DNA from 4 places in the Paenibacillus sp. RUD330 genome. Region 4 is predicted to be linked to each of the others. Evidence: predicted binding sites of a transcription regulator. Region 4 holds the regulator's gene; each other region holds the start of a gene.
What was found. Region 4 encodes Rex, which represses fermentation and respiration genes when NADH is low (regulators of the CRP and FNR family bind a similar motif). Its sites were predicted from a motif close to TTGTGAAATATTTCACAA; they were not measured.
Positions count from the first base shown of each region.

Region 1: a site for Rex is predicted at 3,355-3,372, ahead of nadA (quinolinate synthase NadA). Genes of this name have one in related genera too.
Region 2: a site for Rex is predicted at 2,539-2,556, ahead of CIC07_RS12075 (cytochrome ubiquinol oxidase subunit I). Genes of this name have one in related genera too.
Region 3: a site for Rex is predicted at 2,900-2,917, ahead of CIC07_RS23780 (DUF1641 domain-containing protein). Genes of this name have one in related genera too.

Region 1 is NZ_CP022655.2:90,723-96,333, forward strand. Features, by position in the region: gene CIC07_RS00410 (ABC transporter ATP-binding protein) at 1-993, shown strand, start outside; gene CIC07_RS00415 (ABC transporter permease) at 1,010-2,092, shown strand; gene CIC07_RS00420 (ABC transporter permease) at 2,093-3,049, shown strand; gene nadA (quinolinate synthase NadA) at 3,481-4,419, shown strand; gene nadB (L-aspartate oxidase) at 4,456-5,611, shown strand, end outside.
Region 2 is NZ_CP022655.2:2,649,087-2,654,697, reverse strand. Features, by position in the region: gene cydD (thiol reductant ABC exporter subunit CydD) at 1-60, opposite strand, end outside; gene CIC07_RS12080 (cytochrome d ubiquinol oxidase subunit II) at 143-1,159, opposite strand; gene CIC07_RS12075 (cytochrome ubiquinol oxidase subunit I) at 1,156-2,520, opposite strand; gene bioB (biotin synthase BioB) at 2,967-3,962, opposite strand; gene CIC07_RS12065 (PepSY-associated TM helix domain-containing protein) at 4,241-5,611, shown strand, end outside.
Region 3 is NZ_CP022655.2:5,258,179-5,263,789, reverse strand. Features, by position in the region: gene CIC07_RS23795 (NAD(P)/FAD-dependent oxidoreductase) at 1-344, opposite strand, end outside; gene CIC07_RS23790 (ParM/StbA family protein) at 822-2,024, shown strand; gene CIC07_RS23785 (hypothetical protein) at 2,053-2,523, shown strand; gene CIC07_RS23780 (DUF1641 domain-containing protein) at 3,099-3,539, shown strand; gene CIC07_RS23775 (NAD(P)/FAD-dependent oxidoreductase) at 3,591-4,769, shown strand; gene CIC07_RS23770 (CsbD family protein) at 5,034-5,207, shown strand; gene CIC07_RS23765 (MFS transporter) at 5,551-5,611, shown strand, end outside.
Region 4 is NZ_CP022655.2:2,412,743-2,418,353, reverse strand. Features, by position in the region: gene CIC07_RS11045 (AAA family ATPase) at 1-34, opposite strand, end outside; gene CIC07_RS11040 (hypothetical protein) at 27-563, opposite strand; gene CIC07_RS11035 (cell wall elongation regulator TseB-like domain-containing protein) at 719-1,216, opposite strand; gene CIC07_RS11030 (amidohydrolase) at 1,240-2,538, opposite strand; gene CIC07_RS11025 (redox-sensing transcriptional repressor Rex) at 2,519-3,178, opposite strand; gene dinG (ATP-dependent DNA helicase DinG) at 3,175-5,611, opposite strand, start outside.

The sequences.
Region 1 (5,611 bases), 2.3 Mb from region 4:
GTCATTCTGCGCAATCTGGCCCGCGAAGGCAAATCGATCATTCTCATCACGCATAAGCTCAAGGAAATCATGGAGATTGCGGACACCTGCACCGTCATCCGGCGCGGCAAGGTCATCGGCAGCGTTTCCGTGAAGGAATCCAACGAGCGCCAGCTGGCGGAAATGATGGTCGGCCGTTCGGTCAGCTTCCAAGTGGACAAGCAGAAGAGCAAGCCGGGCAAGCCGGTGCTGGAAGTGAAGGATCTGGTCGTTCCGGGAGAGCACGGCAAGCCGGTCGTCGACCATGTCACCTTCGACATCCGCGCAGGAGAAGTGTTCGGCATCGCCGGCGTCGACGGCAACGGACAGACGCAGCTCATCGAGGCGATTACCGGCATGCGCAAGGCAAGCGGCGGCTCGGTGAAGGTGCTCGGCAAGGAATTGCTGGGAACCTCCGTACGTACGGTGACGGAAGCCGGCGTATCGCATATTCCCGAGGACAGGCACAAGCACGGTCTCGTGCTCGACTTCAGCGTCAGCGAGAACATGGTGTTGAACAACTACTACAAAGAGCCTTTCACCCACAAAGGGTTATTGAACTACAAGGCGATGGACCAGAACGCCAAGAAGCTCGCAGAGCAGTTCGACGTGCGGATGTCCGGCATCCATACGGAAGCCCGCTCCTTGTCGGGCGGCAACCAGCAGAAGGCGATCATCGCCCGGGAGCTTACCCGCAACCCGGAGCTGATCATCGCCGTGCAGCCGACTCGCGGCCTGGACGTCGGCGCCATCGAATTCGTGCACAAGCAGCTGATCGAAGCCCGCAACGAAGGCAAGGCAGTGCTTCTCGTCTCCTTCGAGCTGGAGGAGCTGTACGGCCTCTCCGACCGCCTTGCGGTCATCTATGAGGGACGGTTCATGGGCCAGATGGAAGCGGACGAGAAAAACGAAGAGCAAATCGGACTCATGATGGCGGGCAACGCCATGGGAGCCGCCGCCGGCCATACAGGCTGAGACAGGAGGACAACGGATGCAGCGTCTCAATCAAATCTTTACGAAACAGTCCACCTATGTTCCGATTCTGGCCATTATTCTCGGCCTGATCGTCGGCGCCATCGTCATGTGGATGGGCGGATTCAACCCTTTCGAAGCCTATAAAGCCATGCTGGTCAAAATTTTCGGAACCACCTACGACTTCGGCGAAGCTATCCGCCAGGTGACGCCGCTGATCTTCACCGGCTTGTCGGTTGCGTTCGCATTCCGCGCGGGACTGTTCAACATCGGTGCGGAAGGCCAGTTCATCATGGGAATGACGGCCGCCACATGGGTCGGCATCAACACCGATCTGCCCTGGTTCATCCATCTTCCGCTGGCCGTTCTGGCAGGCGGTCTCGCGGGCGCGATCTGGTCGGGCCTTGCCGGCTGGCTCAAAGCGACCCGCGGAATCAACGAAGTCATTTCGACGATCATGCTGAACTGGATCGCTTATTACTTCGCCAACTTCATGGTTCGCGTCGTCATGATCGAGAAAGGGCAGAACCGCTCCCAGGATGTGCTGCCGTCGGCTTCGGCATCCATCGACTGGCTGTCCGCTCTGATGGACAATGCCCGCGTCCATTGGGGCACGGTCATCGCCCTGCTTTGCTCTGGCATTTTCTACTACATTCTTTGGAAGACCCGCCAAGGGTATGAGCTTCGCGCCAGCGGCCACAACGCCGATGCCGCTTTCTACGCGGGCATCAACGTCAAGGGCAGCATCGTCAAGGCGATGATGATCTCCGGCGCCTTCGCCGGTCTCGGCGGAGCCTTCGAGATTCTCGGCGTGTTCAAGTCCATGGCGGTCATGAACGCCCAGCCAGGCTACGGATTCGACGGCATCGCCGTTTCCCTGCTCGGCGGCAACAACCCGTTCGGCATCGTGTTCGGCGCGATTCTGTTCGGCTTCCTCAGCTACGGCTCGCAAGGCATGAACTTCGAGCTTGAGGTTCCGAACGAGATCATCCGGATCGTCATCGGCTCGGTCATCTTCTTCGTGGCCAGCCACGGCATCGTCAAATGGTTCCTCAAGCCGTTCTTCAAAAAACGGCGGGAAGAAAAGAAGGGGGCGGCGTAAATGGATCTTTTGGCTCAGCTGATCAACACGACGCTGGTCTTCTCGACCGCCCTGATTCTGGCCGCGCTCGGCGGCATCTTCTCGGAGCGCTCCGGCGTCGTCAACATCGGCCTTGAAGGCCTCATGATCGTCGGAGCGTTCAGCGCTGCCGTGTTCACGTATTTCTCCAGCGAATGGGGCTTTGGCGGCGGCTCGCCTTGGTTCGGCCTCCTCATGGCGGTCGTCTGCGGCGTCATCTTCTCCCTGCTGCATGCGGTGGCTTCCATCACGCTGAAGGCCAACCAGGTCATTATCGGGGTCGTCATCAATATCCTTGCTCTGGGCGCGACCATCTATCTGGTCAAGAGCCTGTTCGACGGCCAGGGCCAGTCGGAGAACCTGACCGGCATCGCCTTCACCAAATGGAACATTCCGGGCCTGTCCGATATCCCGTTCATCGGCGAAGCGCTGTTCAAGGCCTATCCGACCACGTACATCTGCTACGTGCTCGTGTTCCTGAGCTGGTTCGTCCTGTACCGGACCCGCTTCGGCCTGCGCCTGCGCGCCGTCGGCGAGCATCCGGGCGCGGCGGACACCGTCGGCATCAGCGTCACGAAGTACCGCTACATCGGCGTCATGCTGAGCGGCGCGTTCGCCGGTCTCGGCGGCGCGGCGATCTCGCTGACGACGACGTACGATTTCTCCCACACGACGATCAGCGGCCAGGGCTTCATCGCGATCGCGGCGATCATCTTCGGGCGCTGGCATCCGATCGGCGCGGCAGGGGCGGCCTTGTTCTTCGGCTTTGCCCAGGCGCTGCGCTTCCAGGCCCAGCTGTTCGAATGGTCCAAGGCCATTCCGAACGAGTTCCTGTACATGCTGCCTTACGTGCTCACACTTCTGCTGCTCGCGTTTGCGGCGGGCAAAAACCGCGCTCCGGCGGCGGCGGGAGAGCCTTACGATCCCGGCAAGCGTTAATATCGATCAACTGCCTCTTGCATCCTTATGCAAGAGGCTTTTTTGCAGCCTGGTTCGGATTGGGACCGCCAATTCAGGCAGGAGTAAAGGCCTTGTTGGCCGATACATGGAATGGTACGGCAGAAAAAGGCGTCGGACAAGGAACCGACGGAGCGCTCCGCACCCATTTTCAACGAAGGGAGCTATAGGCTCCAGACAGCCGGTTATCCTTGGAAACCGCGGCTCCGCAAGCAAAATTCCTTGGTTGACAGCCTCGGAGCAGGGGTGTAAATTAGGTGTTACTGAATCGCCACATCTTATCAACATTGTGAATCATTTCACGAGTTAAAAGGGGCATCCGGCATGGAATATCCGGATGGTTGAGCATACTATAACGGGTCCGCGCTTGCGTCTACGCATGGCAGCGAGGCCTTTGAAGGAGATGGATCGACGTGGAAGCTTTGGCTCTGGAGCGCAAGGCCGAACAGAACCGGGAACTGCGCGAGAGGCTGCTGCAGCTGAAGAAGGAACGCAACGCCATCATTCTCGCCCACTATTATCAGAGGGATGAAATTCAAGAGGTTGCCGATTTCCGGGGCGACTCGTTCCTGCTGGCGCAAAAGGCGGCAGAAACCGACGCGGAAACGATCGTATTCTGCGGCGTCCACTTCATGGGCGAGAGCGCCAAGATTCTGGCTCCGGGCAAGACCGTCATTATTCCCGACGAGCGGGCCGGCTGCCCGATGGCCGACATGGTCAATGTCGAGGGCCTGCGCAAGCTGAAGGCGCAGCATCCCAATGCGAAGGTCGTCACCTATATCAACTCTTCGGCCGAGATCAAGGCGGAGACGGATATTTGCTGCACGTCGGCCAACGCCGTGAAGGTCGTCAACTCGGTCGACAGCGACGAGATCATCTGGGTGCCGGACAAGAACCTGGGCCATTATGTCCAGCAGAAGACCGACAAGAAGATGATCATCTGGGAAGGCTACTGCAATACCCATGACATGCTGACCGTCAAGGACGTCGAGGAGATGAAGGCCAAATACCCGAACGCGGAATTTGTCGTCCATCCCGAATGCCGTCCGGAAGTCGTCGAGCTCGGCGATTTTGTCGGAAGCACGACGGCCATCATTAAATATTGTAAGGAATCGCCCAATAAGGAATTCATCGTCGGAACCGAGGACGGCACCGGCTACCAGCTTCGTCTGGACAGCCCGGGCAAGACGTTCCATTTCGCGACCAAATACCTGGTATGCCCCAACATGAAGGTCAACAACCTCAAGAAGCTTGTGCGCTGCCTGGAAAACATGTCTCCGCAAATCTATGTGCCGGATGCCGTTGCCGACAAGGCGCGTCTGTCCCTGGAGCGCATGCTGCTGGTGAAGTAGCATGCGCTACTCCCATGTCCGGAGGAGCTTGCACCTATGATACCTAGATATTTAGTCGATCTGAATCTCGACGAGCTGCCTGTCGTGGAGAAAGATGTCATCGTCATCGGGGCCGGCATTGCCGGTCTTTTTACCGCTATACGGGCCAGCGAACGGAACTCGGTCCTGATGATCACCAAGAAATCGCTCATGGACAGCAACACTCGCTACGCGCAGGGAGGCATCGCCGCCGTCATCTCCGACGAGGATTCTCCCGACTTCCATCTGGAGGATACGCTCGTGGCCGGCGCCGGATTATGCGACCGCGACGCTGTGGAGGTGCTGGTGCATGAAGGGCCCAAGGGCGTGCGCAGCCTGATCGGCATGGGCACCCAATTCGACCTGGAGAACGGGGAGTTCGCCCTGACGAAGGAGGGCGCGCACAGCCAGCGGCGCATCCTGCACGCCAACGGCGACGCGACCGGCTTCGAGATCGTCCGCGCCTTGTCGGAGAAGGCGATGGCAGCCGAGAGGATCGAGGTTTGGGACGACCATTTCGCCATCGATCTCATCACGCGTGACAATGAATGCTGCGGCGCTCTTGTGCAGAAGCCGGACGGCAGCCGGGTGTTCGTGCGCGGCAAGGCGACGATTCTGTGCACCGGCGGCACGGGACAGATGTTCCGGTATACGACCAATCCGGAAGTGGCGACCGGAGACGGCGTCGCAATGGCTTATCGTGCCGGAGCCTACATAAGGGATATGGAATTCATCCAGTTCCATCCGACAACGCTTTGTTACCCGGGCGCGCCCCGCTTCCTCATCTCGGAGGCCGTCCGCGGAGAAGGGGCCGTTCTGCGCAACATCCGCGGCGACCGCTTCATGGAGCGCTACCATCCGCAGCTGGAGCTGGCCCCTCGCGACGTCGTGGCCAATGCCATCGTCAGCGAGTTGGAGCAGACGCGGTCGACGTTCGTCTATCTGGACGTGACGCATGAGTCGGAGGAGATGATCCGCCACCGGTTCCCGACGATCTACGAAACCTGCCTGCAATACGGGCTCGATCTGACGACGGACTGGATTCCGGTCGCTCCGGCGGCTCATTATACGATGGGCGGCGTCAAGACCGATCTGAACGGAGAGACGAACCTCTCCCGCCTCTTCGCCTGCGGCGAAGTGTCTTCGACCGGGGTGCATGGCGCGAACCGGCTGG
Region 2 (5,611 bases), 240 kb from region 4:
TGCGCCAAGCGCGAGCGAAAGGACGGCAAGGAGAACCAGGTTTTTTCTTTGCTCAGACATTTGCTGTGAGATCATGCTGGTTTTCCGCTTCACACCATTCTCCTCCTTGATTTAAGGCCTGTAAGGATGTGAACCATTGGGTTTATTTGTTCCCTTTGACATAATCCGCATCGAACAGGAACAGCTTGAAGACAAGAGCCAGCGAAGGAATCAGCAGGCACAGGCCTCCAATGAAAGCGACGACAAGCGCAAATCCCATCGACGGCGAGGTAGCGCCGCCTTGAATCGTGATGTACGGATCGAGGATATACGGATAATGTCCGATCCCGTAAGCGAAAAAGGCCGAGAAAAATTGCAGCATGATGCATATGAAAGCCAGACCGTACCGGCGTCCTTGATATAAAAGCCACATAGCGACCATGAAAAAGGCAACGGAGAGCCCGAGCAGCCACCATAAATCCATCATGTTTTGAAAATGCCGCTCATTGTGCTGGCCCAAAAAAATAAACGCCGTCAATGCGGTAATGATCGTCGGGGTGCTCCAAAACAGGGCATAGGTCCGCAGCAGCTTCAGAGCGGAATGATCCTCTGCGCGCGAGGCGTAAAAGGCCAGAAAAGAGCTGCTGATGAACAAGACGGACACGATCGCAAGGCCGACGATGCTCCAGGACAACGGATTTGTGAACAGCGCCCAGTAATCCAGAGAAACGGCATCCGCCTGCTTCAAGATAAAGCCGCCCTCAGAGACCGTCAGAGCCACCGACAAGGAGGCCGGAATCAGCAGCCCCGTCGCTCCGTACAAAAACAGATAGATAATGTTCGTTTTGGAGCCATAGTTTTCAAAGGCGTAAAACGAGCCTCGAATGGCGAGCAGGATGACGGCGATGCTTCCCGGTACAAGCAGCGCGGAGCCGTAATAATAGGCCGTATCGGGGAAAAAGCCGACGATGCCGATATAGAAAAAGACAAAAAATACGTTTGTAATTTCCCAAACCGGAGATAAATATCGGGAAATGAGACGATTCATGACATGATCCTGCTTGGTCGATCGAGCATAAAAGGCAAAAGAGCCCGCTCCGAAATCAATGGAGGCAACGATCAGATAGCCGTATAGAAACAGCCACAGCACCGAGATGCCCATCAGCTCGTAACTGATCATGCCCTCTCGCCCCCTTCCTTGGAAATATCCCGCTTCTCCTTCAACCATGTCTCCATCTCCGCTTCCGCCGGCTTATGATGGAACAATCGGCGCAGCACGAGAACACATACGACGGCCAAGGCGATGTACAACAGGAGGAAGAGGAAAAACAGCAATCGTACGCTTGGGGATGTCGTGGCTGCTTCTTCGACACGCATATACCCTCGAATGATCCATGGCTGCCTCCCGAGCTCCGCATACAGCCAGCCGAACTCCACGGCCAGAAATGACAGCGGCGCGGTCAGCGCCAGGATGCGGAGCAGCCATTTGTTGAGCTCGTTGCGTTTTTTCCAGAATACGAACAAGAAATACAAGCAGGCTATTGCCAGCAGCGCAAATCCGATTCCGGCCATGAAATCGAACAAGTAATGAACGAGAAGCGGCGGACGCTCATCCAAAGGGAATTCCTCCAGCCCTTTCACCTCTGCATTAAAGTCTCCGAAAGCGAGGAAGCTGAGAAGCTTCGGCAGATGAATGGCTCCGATAATTTCATGCTCCGTATTGAGCCATCCCATCAAGATCAGATCCGCGCCTTTTTCCGTCTCGAAATGCCACTCTGCCGCTGCCAGCTTCTCCGGCTGATGCTCGGCCAAAAACTTGGCGGATACATCTCCGGCCAGCGTGTTGAGAAGGCCGAACAGCAGGACAGCTGCCATGCTGAGGTTCAAGGCTTTTTTGTGATAGGCGCTCCTGCCTTTTCTCAGCATCGTATAAGCTGCGATGCCGGCCAATAGGGCGGCTCCAGTCAGGTAGGCGGAGCTTAAGACGTGGAAAACCTTGGAGAACGTCGCCGTATTCAGCATCGCCTGCACCGGATCGACCGCCGTGAAGTGCCCCGCTTCCATGACGAAGCCTCCGGGCTGGTTCATGAATCCGTTCACCGTTGTAATGAAAACAGCGGACATGCCTGCCCCGGCGACGATCGGAATCGTGAGCAGCCAGTGAATATACGGATTTTTGAACCGATCCCATGTGTACAAATAGATGCCGAGGAAGATGGCTTCAAAAAAGAATGCGAACACTTCCATAAAGAGCGGAAGGGCGATGACATTGCCGGCCAGCTTCATGAAATGGGGCCATACCAGCGCCAGCTGCAGGGAAATCGCCGTGCCGGTTACGACACCGACAGCGACCGAAATGATGAATCCTCGCGACCATCTTTTGGCCATCAGGATGTAGTGAGGATCCTTCTTGCGGATTCCGATGAACTCTGCGATAGCGATCAACAACGGGATGCCGACGCCAATCGTCGCAAAAATGGCGTGGAACCCCAATGTCATGCCCGTCACCATTTTGCTCCAAAAAACTGTGTCTACTGCCAACCTTTATCGCCTCCGAGTATGAGAATAATTTCACAATGTATGAAGCGAGCAAACGCTCTCCACCCTTTTCATGCTTTTATCTCCGTTTGCCGCAGGGGAGCGACAGCCCATGAGACCGGCTTGAACCGTGGAGGAAAAGCTGTCCAAAGACGACTGGCCATGCAGGATTAAAATCATTGTACCGTTGTCTAGCTGCAATTCAATGCCTGACACTTCTTCGACCTTAAACGTTCAACAAAGGATCAACTCTTTCCGACAACTGCGTGAAAAATGAAAAAACGGCCCGATCGGGCTATTGATACGACCGCTGACCCATGCTGATGCCAGCCTGTTCGGAGCGTTGAAACCGGGCGCAAAAAAGCCGTGAAGGATATCCTCCACGGCCTCTCGAACCGACACGCCAGGCACCGTCATTTTATGCTCGTTCACGCCGAATTCATGGTTGTTCAGAGGGCATTCTCTTCGATCTCAAACCCCAGGTCTTCAATCATTCGGTAGTCGGCCATCGCCTCCTGACCTGCCGTCGTCAAATAGTCGCCTACAAAAATGGAATTGGCCGCATATAGGGAAAACGGCTGAAGGGAACGAAGATTCAACTCGCGGCCGCCCGCGATGCGGATTTCCTTGGAGGGGCACAGGAAGCGGAACAATGCCAGCACCTTGAGCGCCTTCATGGCCGGCGTCAGCTCCGAGCCTTCGAGAGGCGTCTCCGGAATGGGGTTCAGGAAATTGATCGGAATCGAATCCGCATCCAGCTCTCTAAGGGCATAAGCCATCTCGACAATCTCCAGGTTTGTCTCGCCCATGCCGACAATGACTCCCGAGCAAGGAGACATTCCGCTCCGCTTTGCCGCATGGATCGTCTCGATCCGCTGATCGTAGGTATGTGTCGACGTGATGGACGGGAAGTTCTCTTTGCTTGTGTTCAGATTGTGGTTGTACCTGTGAACCCCGGCATCCGCCAGCTTTTCCGCCTGCCCTTCCTTCAGGATGCCGAGGCAGACGCAGATTTTGAGCGGCAGCGTTTCCCGTATTTCTTTGACCGCTTTGACAACCTGCCCGATCTCCTTATCGGTCGGACCTTTTCCCGATGCCACGATACAATAAGTGCCGGCCTTGCGCTGCATCGCCTCGCGCGCGCCGGCAAGCAGCGTGTCCTTGTCCAGCAGCTTGTATTTTTCGATCGGGGCCGCCGATACGATCGATTGCGAGCAGTAGCCGCAGTCCTCCGGACAGAGGCCGCTCTTGGCATTGATGATCATGTTGAGCTTGACCTTTGTCCCATAAAAATGCTTGCGCACCGTGAAAGCCGCCTGCAGAATCGATAGGATCTCATCATTCCCCGCCTCCAGAAGGGCAAGTCCTTCCTCCAGCGTAAGGCATTCTCCGTTCAACGCCTTTTCCGCAAATCGGTTCCAATCCTTTTTCTCGGTCCTAGCCATCCGCTTTGATCACCCTGTTCGTATCCTTCTAATGTTAACCTTAATTAATAGATGAATGGTTAACAATGATTCCAAGCCATTGTATCAATGGACCGGCAGCCTGTAAAGGAAATGTTAACCTGTCATAACATTTTTAAGTTAACACAAATGGCCGATGCGTTCCCTCCCAAAAGAAGCTGCAGCCGAAATGACCCCTTCGAGTCATGTTGAATAGGTTCCGGTTCCCTATACTTATGAAGGTCGATAAGGACCTAATTGAATGGGGGTTGTTCATACAGATGAAGATGGAGCCTGAGCTGCAGCAATCGACTGGCAGCATCCGGACGGGCGGCAATCGCGGCTTGCTTCCCGCCCTGTATCAAACCGTCTGGAGATGGCATTTCTATGCCGGAATCATCTTTGCGCCGTTTCTCATCATTCTTGCTTTCAGCGGATCCATGTACCTGTTCAAGCCGCAAATCGAAGGTTATCTCTACAAGGATCTGCTCACCGTTCGGGAAGTCGGCGCTTCCAGACTTTCGCCCGATCAGCTTTCGGCAGCCGTCAAGCAGCAGCATCCGGGCTTGAGCATCCAGTCCATTACCCTGCCTGATGATGCGAAGTCGACAGTAACGTTTTCGGTCATGAATGAAGGGGCGCAGGCCGTTCTTTATGCCGATCCCTATGACGGAAAAGTGTACGGGATGATGGACGCCGAGAAAACCTTCTCCTCCTTCTTCAAAAAGATGCACAGCCAGCTGCTTCTGAGCGGAACGCTGCCGAACCGTCTTGTGGAAATGGCCGCTTGCTGGGGAATCGTACTCACGGTTACAGGGCTCTATTTATGGTGGCCGCGGGGCCGATTCAGCGTCTGGGGAACGGTGCTGCCCAGGCTCGGCAAGCGGGGGAGCCGTCAATTCTGGCGCGATCTGCATGCCGTACCCGCATTCTGGCTGTCCCTGTTCATTCTCATCTTGATTGCGACCGGACTCCCTTGGTCAGGCGTCCTTGGCGGACAGATCGATCGGGCGGCCAACGCCACCAATACCAATACACCTCCCTACGCATACCTTTTTTCGGGGCAGCCGGAATCCATTACTGTCGCCAAGGATATTGCGGACAATATTCCATGGGCGGCCGAAAATACGCCCGTGCCGAATTCCATCTCGGGCGGTTATGTAAGGCTGTCTATGAACGAAATCGCCGCCATTGCGGAGCGTCAACATGTCCTTAAGCCTTATACGATAACCATGCCGAGGGGTGACTCCGGCGTATACAGCGTATCTACCGATCATGTAAAGCCGGGAAAAGAAGTCACTCTGCATGTGGACCCATACAGCGGCGCCGTCCTTACCGATGTCCGCTACCAGGACTTCGGTGTTATGGCAAAGCTGATCACCCTGGGTATCGCTCTTCATGAAGGCAGGCTGTTCGGTCTGGCCAATCAGATCATCGGACTAGTGACATGCCTCGGCCTTGTGCTTATTTCGGCCGGATCCTATGTCATGTGGCGCAAGCGAAAGCCTTCAGGCACATTAGGCGCCCCCCGCAAGCCCAAAGAGAAAGGCGTCATGATCGGCGTTCTGGCCATCATGGCTGTACTAGGCATCCTTATGCCGCTCGTCGGCCTCTCCATAATGGCCATCTTGATTGTCGACCTTGTACTCATT
Region 3 (5,611 bases), 2.7 Mb from region 4:
CCGACCGCGCCCCGGCACTGCTCATAGAACCGGACCGCCGCCTGGTCGCCATGCCGGTCCGCCAGCTCGCTCATCATGATATCGTTGGAAAACTGAAGCAGTCCGGTGCTCGCGGCGGTGCTCGCCGCGGCGGCGCGCCTGCCCTCCAGGATGACGGCCGGGATGCCGGCCTCCGCAAGGGAAGCCCCGATGATCGCCCCGGTCATTCCGCCGCCGATGACGGCGACCCGGGTAACGAGCTTTTCCGACAAAGAAGGGTGCCGCCCCAGCTCATCCCGCCGATCCAGCGTCGAAGGCCAGTAAAGAGTACCGTCATGTAGCTTGCGCGCAGGCTGCTTGTTCATCTGCATTTCCTCCCGTGAGGCTTAGTTAGTATTGGCTTAACCTGCCCCGCGAGGAGTTGAACCAGGAACGCTGCGGCGCCGTCAGCTCTTCGCTTAGGGCGAAGCCAGGATATTCCCGTCCTACGGCCATCGTTCCCCTTACTTCGACACAGCAGGTAGGTTATACTTGGTAAGCCTGGGATAAGGACGGGCTTCAAGAGGGCGGGCGCCTTATATGGGGGAGCCTCCGGGAGCCTGGAAGGCGGGAAAACGGTAATTATTGGACGACGGAAGGAAATGCTTCAGGACGCGTCGAACTATATTACTGGGTATCACCATCACCAGCCGCATTTGTTTTTGGCAATTCTTCGTAATTTTGATTTGGAGCATCAGCGTCAATCAGCCTCGGAGTGGCGGGAATCCTGCGTTTTTGGTGAAGGAATCATTCCATGCTAGCACAGCCTCCGCGGCATTGCGGAGAGCGAAGGAGGAGACAAGATGAAGGTACATTTTCAAGTAGGCAACGACAACGGCAACAGCGAGCATGACCTGTTCGTCGACGGCAAAATGATCCGCCAGCCGAACGTGTGCTGCCGGGTGGACAAGCTTCCATGGAGCGACGAGCTTCCGCCGGAAAGCTTCATCCGCAACCTGCAGGACCAGCTGATCGTCACGATCGATTCGCCCGCGGCGCGCCCCGGGATGTACTATATCGGCAAGTTCGCCCTGATGAGCGGCGAGCTGCTGGAGAACCTGCAGATCGGCATCGACAACAAGAGCGACATGGATCTGCCGATCATCAACACGTTGGCGCAGGTGGCGGCCGTAGCGGTTCAGCGTGCCTATGACGAAGCGAAGGGCGTTCCGACGGAGCCTGTAGAGGCGACGGTCGACATGGCTACCGCTCTGCCGGTCACGCAGCATACCGACGAGACGGCGGCCAAGTTCGAAGCGAAGTTCATGGAAGGAACCCATCGCGTTACCGTTCACCTGAACAAGGTCCGCGTTCCGGTATCCATCGACTTCGAATACGTCAAGGCGATTCCGGAGGCGACGCCGGTCGTGTTCGCCCTGCAGAAGGACCGCGAGGGCAACTGGCGCTCCGGCGATATCTTCCAGGAGTTCGTGGACCGGTACGAGCTCGGAGCGAAGTTCACGGGGGCTTACTTCAAGGACAAGCGTGTCCTGCACACGGATATCGGCGACGGATCGACGGAATATCCGATTACCGAGGGCAACAAGTTCCTGCGCCAATTCGTGCACGGCAGCCATCACGGCGCCGGCTATGCGATCGAGGAAGCGCTGGATGACTTCAACCGCCTCGTGCATCTGCCGGACAGCCCGCGCCAGTTCTTCAGCGACGTCATCAAAAACCCGGCGCACAAGTACCACAGCCGGGCCATCCAGACGCTGCGCCGTCCTCTCGAAGGACAAGCCCGCCACATCGTGCAGAACATCCGCAAGCAGCTGACCAAGGCGCGCAACGAGATCGACGTCATCTGCGTGTATGGCGGCGGCAGCGTCCTGATGAAGCCGATTCTGCAGCCGATGCTCGAGGAGCTGTGCGAGGAGCGCGAGATCAAGCTTCTGTACATACCGGCCGAGCATGCCGTAACGATGAATGCCGAGGGATTGGACGCCTTCGTGCGCGGCAAGATCTTCGAAGCGCTGAAGTCGAAAGGTCCTAAGCAGCCGGCATAGGCGAGAAGGGTACAGGGGGTGAAGCCGGGTGAAGAAGATCAAGCAGCCCGGAGAGAATATCAGCCTGAAAACGAAAAAGAACGAATCTCCGGATGTGATGGACTGGATCAACGGCCAGTCCAATCTGATGGATTCGATCCGTTATCTGGTTGAAAACGAGATCCGCCAGCATGGCGTGCGGAATCTGCAGCTGCTCATTCCGTCCGAGAGGGGAACCTTGGTGGCCGGAAGCGGAGCGGGCATCGGCACGGCAGCCGCCCTGGCGGCCGCGCCGGCGGCAGCCGAGGAAGCCGCCGCCGGTCGGCGCGAGAGCGCGGCGGCGATCGAAGCCGAAGCGCCTGCTGCCGATGAGCTGCCGGCAACGGAGGCGGAGGAGCCGGCAGCCGTCGGCGAAGCTCCGCAGCCGGAGCCGAGCCCGGCCGCGGAGGAGCCCGTCGCCGGGCAAGCCGCGGCGGCGGAAGACGATATCGACGACGACGATATCGACAGCTGGATGTAAGCAGAGCCCCGGGAGCTCCGTAAGCGGAGCGGTCCCGGGGATTTTTTTGCCCATGGGGATGATTGCCGCTCCTTAGGGCCCGGATTCCCAGTTTCCATCCGATCCGGCCCATGCTCCGCGGAATGAGAAGGCGCAACGGCCGGCCCTTGTTGGTAATTCAGACATGTATAGGCAATATTGCGCCATAATATTAGCGTACCCGTAATTTTCTTTTGCAGTTGCAGCCGTTAAGTTGTAAACTATCGGTAGAAGTTCCGTGCCGACCGCCTGGCCGACAACGATAAGGTAGTCTTTGACTCACTCGACGTTTTCTCGGTGCCCAGGCTGGAAGCGGCCGTTTTTTTGCGCAATGACCTTTTTCATGGCTTGGACTGATATGTGAATTTTGGTACAAACTCAGACTTGCCGGAGATCGTATTATTCCGCAACGAGGCTGCTCCCATTCGCTGTGCGCATGATGACAACGTCCCCGCCCTCGGCCGCGACCCTGCGGAAGTTGACAGCAGCGGACGCAAGAAATCGCGGACAACCGAGGGACGGAACCGCATTTCCAGAGCAAAGGAGGAAGTAATTCCATGTCCGAAAACCAACCAACTCAAGCGGTGGCGACTCAAGAGCCATCCGCGGCGGTACAGCAGCGCGATATCCTCGACCAGCTCATGAAGCCGGAAGTTCAGGAGTCCCTTACGGTACTTGTGGATAATCTTCCGAAGCTGGCCGAAATCGTCACGCTCATGACCAAATCCTACGATGTAGCCAAGTCGCTCGCGACGGACAAAGTGCTCATCAACGACTTCGGAGGCGGACTCGGCGAGATGGTGAAGCCGATCGTCGACAAGACCAAGACCGTCGCCCAAGCAGCTATCGAAGCCGGCGACCAAGTCAGCCACGAGTCTTCCAGCGTAGGCCTCTTCGGCCTGCTGCGCATGCTGAAGGACCCGAACGTCCAGCGCACGCTTCGCTTCACGCAGGCATTCCTGGACAATCTCGGCGAAAAGCAGAAGAACCAAAACTAACCCGCGCACTCCCCGCGGGGAGGCTGCATAGAACGTGAACGGAGGATGAACATGGCGAAGCATATTCTTATCCTGGGCGGCGGCTACGGCGGCCTGCTGGCCGCAACGACGGCACGCACGCACTTTACGCCGCAGGAAGCCCAGATTACGGTTGTCAACCGGATCAACGCGCACCAAATCATCACCGAGCTGCACCGTCTTGCCGTCGGCAACCTGTCCGAAGGCAATGTGGCGCTTCCGCTGGACAAGCTGCTGCGCGGCAAAGACATCGACCTGAAAATCGGCGAAGTCGCTGAAATTAAGCCGGACGAGAAGCAAGTGAAGCTGTCTACCGGCACGACTCTGTCCTACGATGCGCTTGTTGTCGCACTGGGCAGCGAGACGGCATTCTTCGGCATTCCAGGCCTGCAGGAGCACAGCTTCACGCTGAAATCCGTTGCAGATGCGAACAAGCTGAAAGCCCATGTCGAAGCATCCGTGGCGAAATACAAGCAGTCCGGCAACAAAGCCGACCTGACGTTCGTCGTCGGCGGCGGCGGCCTGACGGGCATCGAGCTTGTGGGCGAATTCGCCGACATGCTGCCCGGCCTCGTGAAAAAACACGGCATCAGCTATGACGAAGTATCCCTGTACTGCGTCGAGGCTGCTCCTACGATCCTGCCCGGCTTCCCGGCCGAGCTGGTAGAGCGCGCGACGACTTCCCTCGAGAAGCGCGGCGTCGTGTTCAAAACCGGCCTGCCGATCACGGAAATGAAAGGCACGACCGTATCCTTGAAGGACGGCAGCACGATCGAATCGAGCACGGTCATCTGGACGGGCGGCGTGCAAGGCACGGCCGTCGTGGCCAACTCCGGCATCGAAGTCAACCGCGGCCGCGCCACGGTTACGGAAGGCCTGCAGTCGACCTCGCATCCGGATGTATTCATTGCCGGAGACAGCGCTGTAGTCATGGGTCCGGAAGGACGTCCGTTCCCTCCTACGGCTCAGCTGGCTTGGCAGATGGGCGAACTCATCGGCGCCAACATGTACGCCTACTTCAACGGTCATCAGCTGGACTCGTTCTCACCGGTCTTCTCCGGTACGCTCGGTTCGCTCGGCCGCAAGGATGCAATCGGCACGATCGGCGGCAACCAGACCCGCCTCAAAGGCCTGCCGGCCACGCTGATGAAGGAAGCTTCCAACATCCGCTACCTGTCGCACATCAACGGCCTGTTCTCCCTGGCTTACTAATCCGTGCCGCATCCGGGGCCGACCCGGATGCGACCGCATGGCAGAACCGCATGGACATCCTCCATGCGGTTCTTTTTCATTCCCGGGAAGATGGCTCTCCCGAATGCATGCCCATCCCAATGTGAGGAGCACCGGGATGCAGCGCCAAGTCGGGAGCTTGTTGTCTTCCTTGCAGGCCGCCGCGGATTTTTATCTCCGTTTAACCTGGGGTCGTGGCGGGTAAGGAATACTATACCCGCTACAACAGGAAAAGGAGCGATAACCATGGCAGACGGACTTAGCGATAAAATGAAGGGCGCAGTCAACAAGGTGAAAGGCGAAGCCAAGGACCAATGGGGCAACGCTACCGACAACCACAAGCTTCAAGCGGAAGGGAAGCTGGATAAAGCCAAAGGCGAAGTCCAGGAAAAGGTCGGAGAGTTCAAGGACCGGCATTGAAACTGAAGCGAGCAAAGACTCTTGTCTCCAAACGGAGCAAGGGTCTTTTTTTGCATGCAGACAACCTTTGTTTCCCGGAATCATCCGATAGGGGAGGACGTAGGCATGGAGCTGGGCTGGAATTCCAGAACGGTTCGCGAGGAGCTTCCTGATTTCTTGAACGGTTCCGGGGAGAGACAGCCATGATGGGCCGGCCATTGTCGGGGAGATCCGGAGGAGGAGCGGGCGCTCCGTCCGCAGGAGGAGGCGCAGTTCCATCCCGCGCCGCTGGGAGGCGCCGCTGACGGGTTCTATAATGAGGTCAATTGACAACGACATTATGGAACCGAAAGGATGACCGACCTTGAAGGACTTGATTCGCAACGGGGTGTTCATGCGCCTGTTTCTCGCTACGGTCTGCTCTC
Region 4 (5,611 bases):
CTCCCCCGCCTATCTCGATGCTGTACTTAGGCATTCGTCCAAACCCCCATTCGCTCGCCGATCCTAGGCAAGATCACATATTTCGTATCGCTGCCGAGCTCCAGCGTCACATATACGTTGCTGTCGTCGATCGAGGTGGCCGTCTTGAGGCCCGGCGTCGCGCGTTCGACTTCCTTCAATGCATCCGGAATTTCGGAATAGCGGCGGTTCTCCATCGCTTCGGCGACTGTGAACAGCTGGCTTGTCCAGATGGAATCCAGCTTGGGCTGAGAGCTCTGATCGACCGTAATGACAAGCTTGCGTCCTTCAAGCCATTTGGCGCTGCGGTCGGCAATCTGGTCGTGAATGCCCCGAAGATCGGCTCCGGCGCCCAGCTTCAGGCGAACGGTCAGCGAATCTTTGGAAAGGGTCGGGACGGCAGAGACGACGCCCGGCAGCGAATCCACCGCAGATTGCAGCGGACGCTCCACGACGGCCTGGTCGTAGGCGTACCAGCCGCCGAAAAGCAAGGCTGCGGAGATGGCGATCGTCGACAAGAAAGGCACAAGCCTTACTTTGATCAAAGCAAAAGCCCCCTTTATGAAAATCGAAGCGACGGCATCAAAGCCAGCCTCTTCGTCTACTTTGCTTCATGCGTATACGGATTAGTATATCACATTTGCTATACGAAGAGTATATCACATCGATATTCATAGAGGAGGCGGCAATCGTTACAACTTTAGGAAGCTTTTTTTGTCGTCAGCGAATACGTGGTCATATACTCGCCGTTCTGATAGCGATAGAAATCATAGTAATAGCGGGTTTGTCCCTGCTTGCGGGTATAGAACACTTCCCATGCCGGCTGTCCGCCGATCATGCCTGCCCGGACATGATGGATGTCGGCGTCGGGAACGCGCTGCTTGAAGCTGCTGCGGATGTCGCCTTCCTTGCGGCTGGACGCCATGTCCAGCAGAAGCGGCTCCCCTTTTTCGGGAAGCCAGGCAATCACTTCCTGCCCCTCGGCATTTTTGCCGCGGACGACCCATACCGGGGCATCCCATACATATTTCTCTGCCGAGGAGGTTTCCTTGAGGCCCGCCTTCTGCTGGGCGAGCTTCTCGGCCTGAAGCTCCGCAGCCCAGATCGGACGCTGGAAGCTCCGGTATTCGGCATGCAGATACACGAGCAGCAGCACAACGAGCGCGGAGATCCACAGCGTCCAGCCGCGCCTGCTCATGAGGCCGCGCCGCCGGCGCGCCATCAGTTCCCCGTCAGCCTGGCATAGCAGGCCTGGGCTTCATGCTTGATCCGTTCCTCGTCAAGCAGCGTGCTGACGCCGTCCTTGACGACCTGGACGCCGTCCACCCATACGTGGACGACATCGCGGCCGGAGCCGCTGTAGGCCAGATGGGAGACCAGATCGGACTGAGGATAGAAATGCGGCTGATCCGTATCGATCGCGATGAAATCGGCTTTCATCCCTGCTTGCAGCGCGCCGAGCAGCGGCTGGGAGATCGTAGCCGCTCCGCCGAGAGTAGCCAGCTTCAGCGCTTCGGCCGCCGGCACGACAGTCGGATCTCCGGATACTCCCTTGTGGATCAGAGCCGCAAGCCGGATCTCGTCGAAAAGGTCGAGGTTGTTGTTGCTGGCGGCGCTGTCGGTGCCGAGCGACACGGTGACGCCGGCCCGGAGCAGATCCGGAACGCGGGCGACGCCGCTCGCAAGCTTGAGGTTGCTGGCAGGGTTGTGCGATACGGCCGCGCCTCTGGCTGCAAGCAGCCCGATCTCCGCATCCGTGAGATGGACGGCGTGGGCGACAAATGAGGGACGCGAGAAGAAGCCGAGCCGGTCCAGATGCTCGACCGGACGCAGGCCGTATTCGCGGACGTTCTGCTCCACCTCGGCTGCGGTCTCCGACATATGCGTGTGCATCGGAAGATCGAGATCATGCGCCGCCTGAACGAATTTTTCGATGAACGCCGGAGGACAAGTGTACGGAGCATGCGGGCTCATCATCGTCCTGATGCGGCCGTTCGCCTGGCCGTTCCAATCCTTGGCGAACCGGACCGCTTCATCCAGCTTCTGGAGCTGAACGTCCTCCGGGCACAGCCCGATGGCTCCGCGCATCAGGACGCCTCTCATACCGGACTGCTCGACGACTTTGGCGACCTCGTCCATCCGGTCGTACATGTCGACGAATGTCGTCGTACCCGACTTGAGCATTTCCAGCACGGCCAGCGACGTTCCCCACCGGACGTCCTCGTCCCGGAACTTCGCTTCCATCGGCCACATGTAATCCTGCAGCCATGTCTGCAGCGCCTCGTCGTCGGAATAACCGCGAAGCAGCGACATCGCCGCGTGGCCGTGCGTGTTGATCAGCCCCGGCATGAACGCGAGGCGGCTCCCGTCGAGCTTGACTGCCATATCGTCGGCATCGGCCGGGCGTTCTTCCCCTATGTAGGCGATCAGCCCGTCCTCGACGACCATATGTCCCTTCAGTACGGGACGTCTTTCGTCCATCGTGACGAAGGTTCCGTTTTCAATCCACCATTTGCTCATGTTCGGTTCCTTCCTTATCCATGTAATAAGCGAGGCTCAGCAGCTGCGTCGTAAAATCGGCGTAATGGATCCGGACCTTCTCCGGAGCCTTCAGCACGACCGGGGCGAAATTGAGGATCCCCTTGACGCCGGCCGCGATGAACCGGTCCGCGACGTTCTGAGCTTCCGCTGCCGGCACCGTGATGATGCCGATCTGAATATCCTGTTCCTGTACGGCCTGCTGAAGCCGCTCGATCGGCTGCACCTCCAGCGAGTTGATCCGGGTGCCGATCTTGGCCGGATTGGCGTCGAACACCGCCGTGATTTTCATATTGTCCTTCAAATACGTGCTGTAGTTGCATAAGGCATGGCCCAAATTGCCGGCCCCTACGAGCGCGACGAGCATCACCTGGTCGAGCTTGAGGATGCCTCTGATCTTCTCGATCAGGTAGTTGACGTCATACCCGACGCCCTTGCGCCCGAATTCCCCGAAATAGGCCAGGTCCTTGCGAATCTGAGCCGGATTGAGCTCGAGCTTGAGGCCGAGCTCCTGCGAGCTGACGGTCTGCACGTCGCGCACATGAAGCTCGCCCAGCACTTGCAAATAAACGGGGAGCCGGCGGACGACCGCCTCCGATATCGCCTTACCCTGCTTGCTCATTGCCGGACCGCCTCCTTGGAGTCTTCGGACAGCCATTCCCTCATTCTCGGAACGAACTGATCCGCATGCATATGTTCAATTTTAGGTCCAGGCAGCGAATAAAGGAAGTGTTTCCCGTAAAACGTCTCGATGACTCTCGTATCGTAAATAAGGACGATTCCCTTGTCCCGGGAAGTTCGGATCAGCCTTCCAAATCCTTGCTTGAAACGGATGACCGCCTGCGGCACGGACAGCTTCATGAACGGATTCTGCCCGGATTCCTGAAGCATCTCCGCCTTCGCTTCCTGAAGCGGATGGTTCGGCGGCTGGAACGGCAGACGGACGATGGCCAGGCAGATGAGCGCGTCGCCGGGAATGTCGACCCCTTCCCAGAAGCTGCTCGTCCCGAGCAGCACGGATTCGGGCTGCTGCCGGAAGCGGCGGGTAAGCTTGCTGCGGTTGCTGCTGTCGAGTCCTTGTCCCAGCACCTGAATGCCGGAGCCCTGGAGGGCTTCCTTCAGCGGATCGTACACCTGCTTCAGCATCCGGTAGCTTGTGAACAGAACGAGCATCCGCCCACCGGTTTCGCGGGCCGCTTCCGACAAGGAGGCGACAAGGGCGCTGAGGTAGGCCGGATCGGCCGCGGCTCCCTTGACCGCGGGGAAGTTCCGCGGAATCATGACGAGCGCCTGGGAGCGGTAATGGAACGGCGAGGGCAGCAGGACGGTGCGCGAGCGGCGCTCGTCCGCCATGTTCAGTCCCAGCTGCTCGGCGGCGTATTGGAACGACTTCTGCACGCTCAGCGTGGCGGACGTGATGACGACGCTCTTCTTGCTGTCGAAGAAATATTCCCGGATCTGCCCGCTGACATCGGCCGGAACCGTATTGAGCTGGATGCTCTTCGTCCGCGCGGATGGGTTGGACTCGATCCAGTATACCATCTCCGGCTTGTCCGCCCGCACGAACACGCGCAGCTCGTCCCGGATGCGTCCGGCATCCTTGACCGCTCCCGCGAGATCCGTCAGCATCCCTTGAAGCGCCGTATCGTCCAGCTTGTCCTTCATGTCCGAGAGCATCTTGTCGAGAACCTTGATCGTCCGGTTCATTTCCTTGAAGTAGATGCCTTCCTCGTTCTGGATCGGCTCCCACTGGCTCGGCAGGCTGCCCGGCTTGAGGCGCAGGACGCTCTGCCCCGTCTCGGTCTGGCCTCCGCCGGAAGAGGCGGACGCCAGCGACTGGAGCTGCTCGAAGACCGTCTCCCAGCTGTCCTTGAGCGAGCCGAAGCGCGGGATGATCTCGTCCAGCTGCTCCGTCCATTTGGGCACTTCGTCCTCGCTCTCCCCCTGGATGTGGGAGCGGAGCTGCGGCAGCAGGCCGCTGCGCGAATCCTTGGCAAGCCGGTTCGCCAGGTTCAGGAACGAGTAGAAGCTGAGCTGCTGTCCGAGATGCTTGCCGGCCACTTCCTCCACCTGATGCCCCTCGTCGATGACGAGATACTCATAAGACGGAAGAAGGCGGTGATCGGCTCTGATATCGGTAAATAAAAGCGAATGGTTGGTGATGACGACGTCGGCTAGATTCGCCTCCTGCTTGGCCCGGTGATAGAAGCAGCGCTTGAACCACGGGCATGCCCGGTTCAAGCAGGAATCGGCGTCGCTCGATACGGTATTCCAGAATTCCCCTCCGCGGTTGCCGAAGTTGATCTCTTCCTGATCTCCGGTCTCCGTCTCGCCCAGCCAGACGACCATCTGGGACGCCGTCTGCCGCTCCTCGGCCGTTGCGGCGAAGTCGAGCGACTGAATCTTGGTTTCGAATTTGCGGAGGCAGATGTAGTTGCCTCTCCCCTTGAACACGCTGGCGCGGAAGTCGAAAGGAAGCACCTGCCTGAGCAGCGGCAAATCCCTCTGCCTGAGCTGCTCCTGCAAATTGATCGTATGGGTGCTGACGACAATCTTCCGTTCGTTCTTGACGCCGAAATAAAGGGAAGGGATCAAGTAGCCGAGCGATTTGCCCGTGCCTGTCCCGGCTTCGATCAGCAGATGCCGATTGTTCTCGAAGGCGTCGTTCACCTCGCGGAACATCGTCTGCTGGGCTTCGCGCTCCTCATAGTCCGGGAACAAGGCGGTGAAGCCTTCCCGCACCTGCTCCAGATAGTCCTCGAAGCTGACGCCTTCAAGCGGCTTTTCGTTGCCTTCGTCGCGGGGGGGCTCCTCTTCCGTCCACTCTCCGGCCTTCATGGCGAACTGCCGGAAATAGCGGTGGCTGTCGGTATCCAGAGCGGTGGACGCTTCGCGGAGAGCCAGCTCCTCGCGCAGCAACCACCCGAGATCGTTGTCGGCGCTCAGCATCACGAACCGCTGCAGCGTCAACAGCGGCAGGCTGCGCAGCTTCTTCACGCATTCGGCGAACAGGATCGCCGTCGCCATCGCGTCGCTGTCCGCGCGATGATGCTGA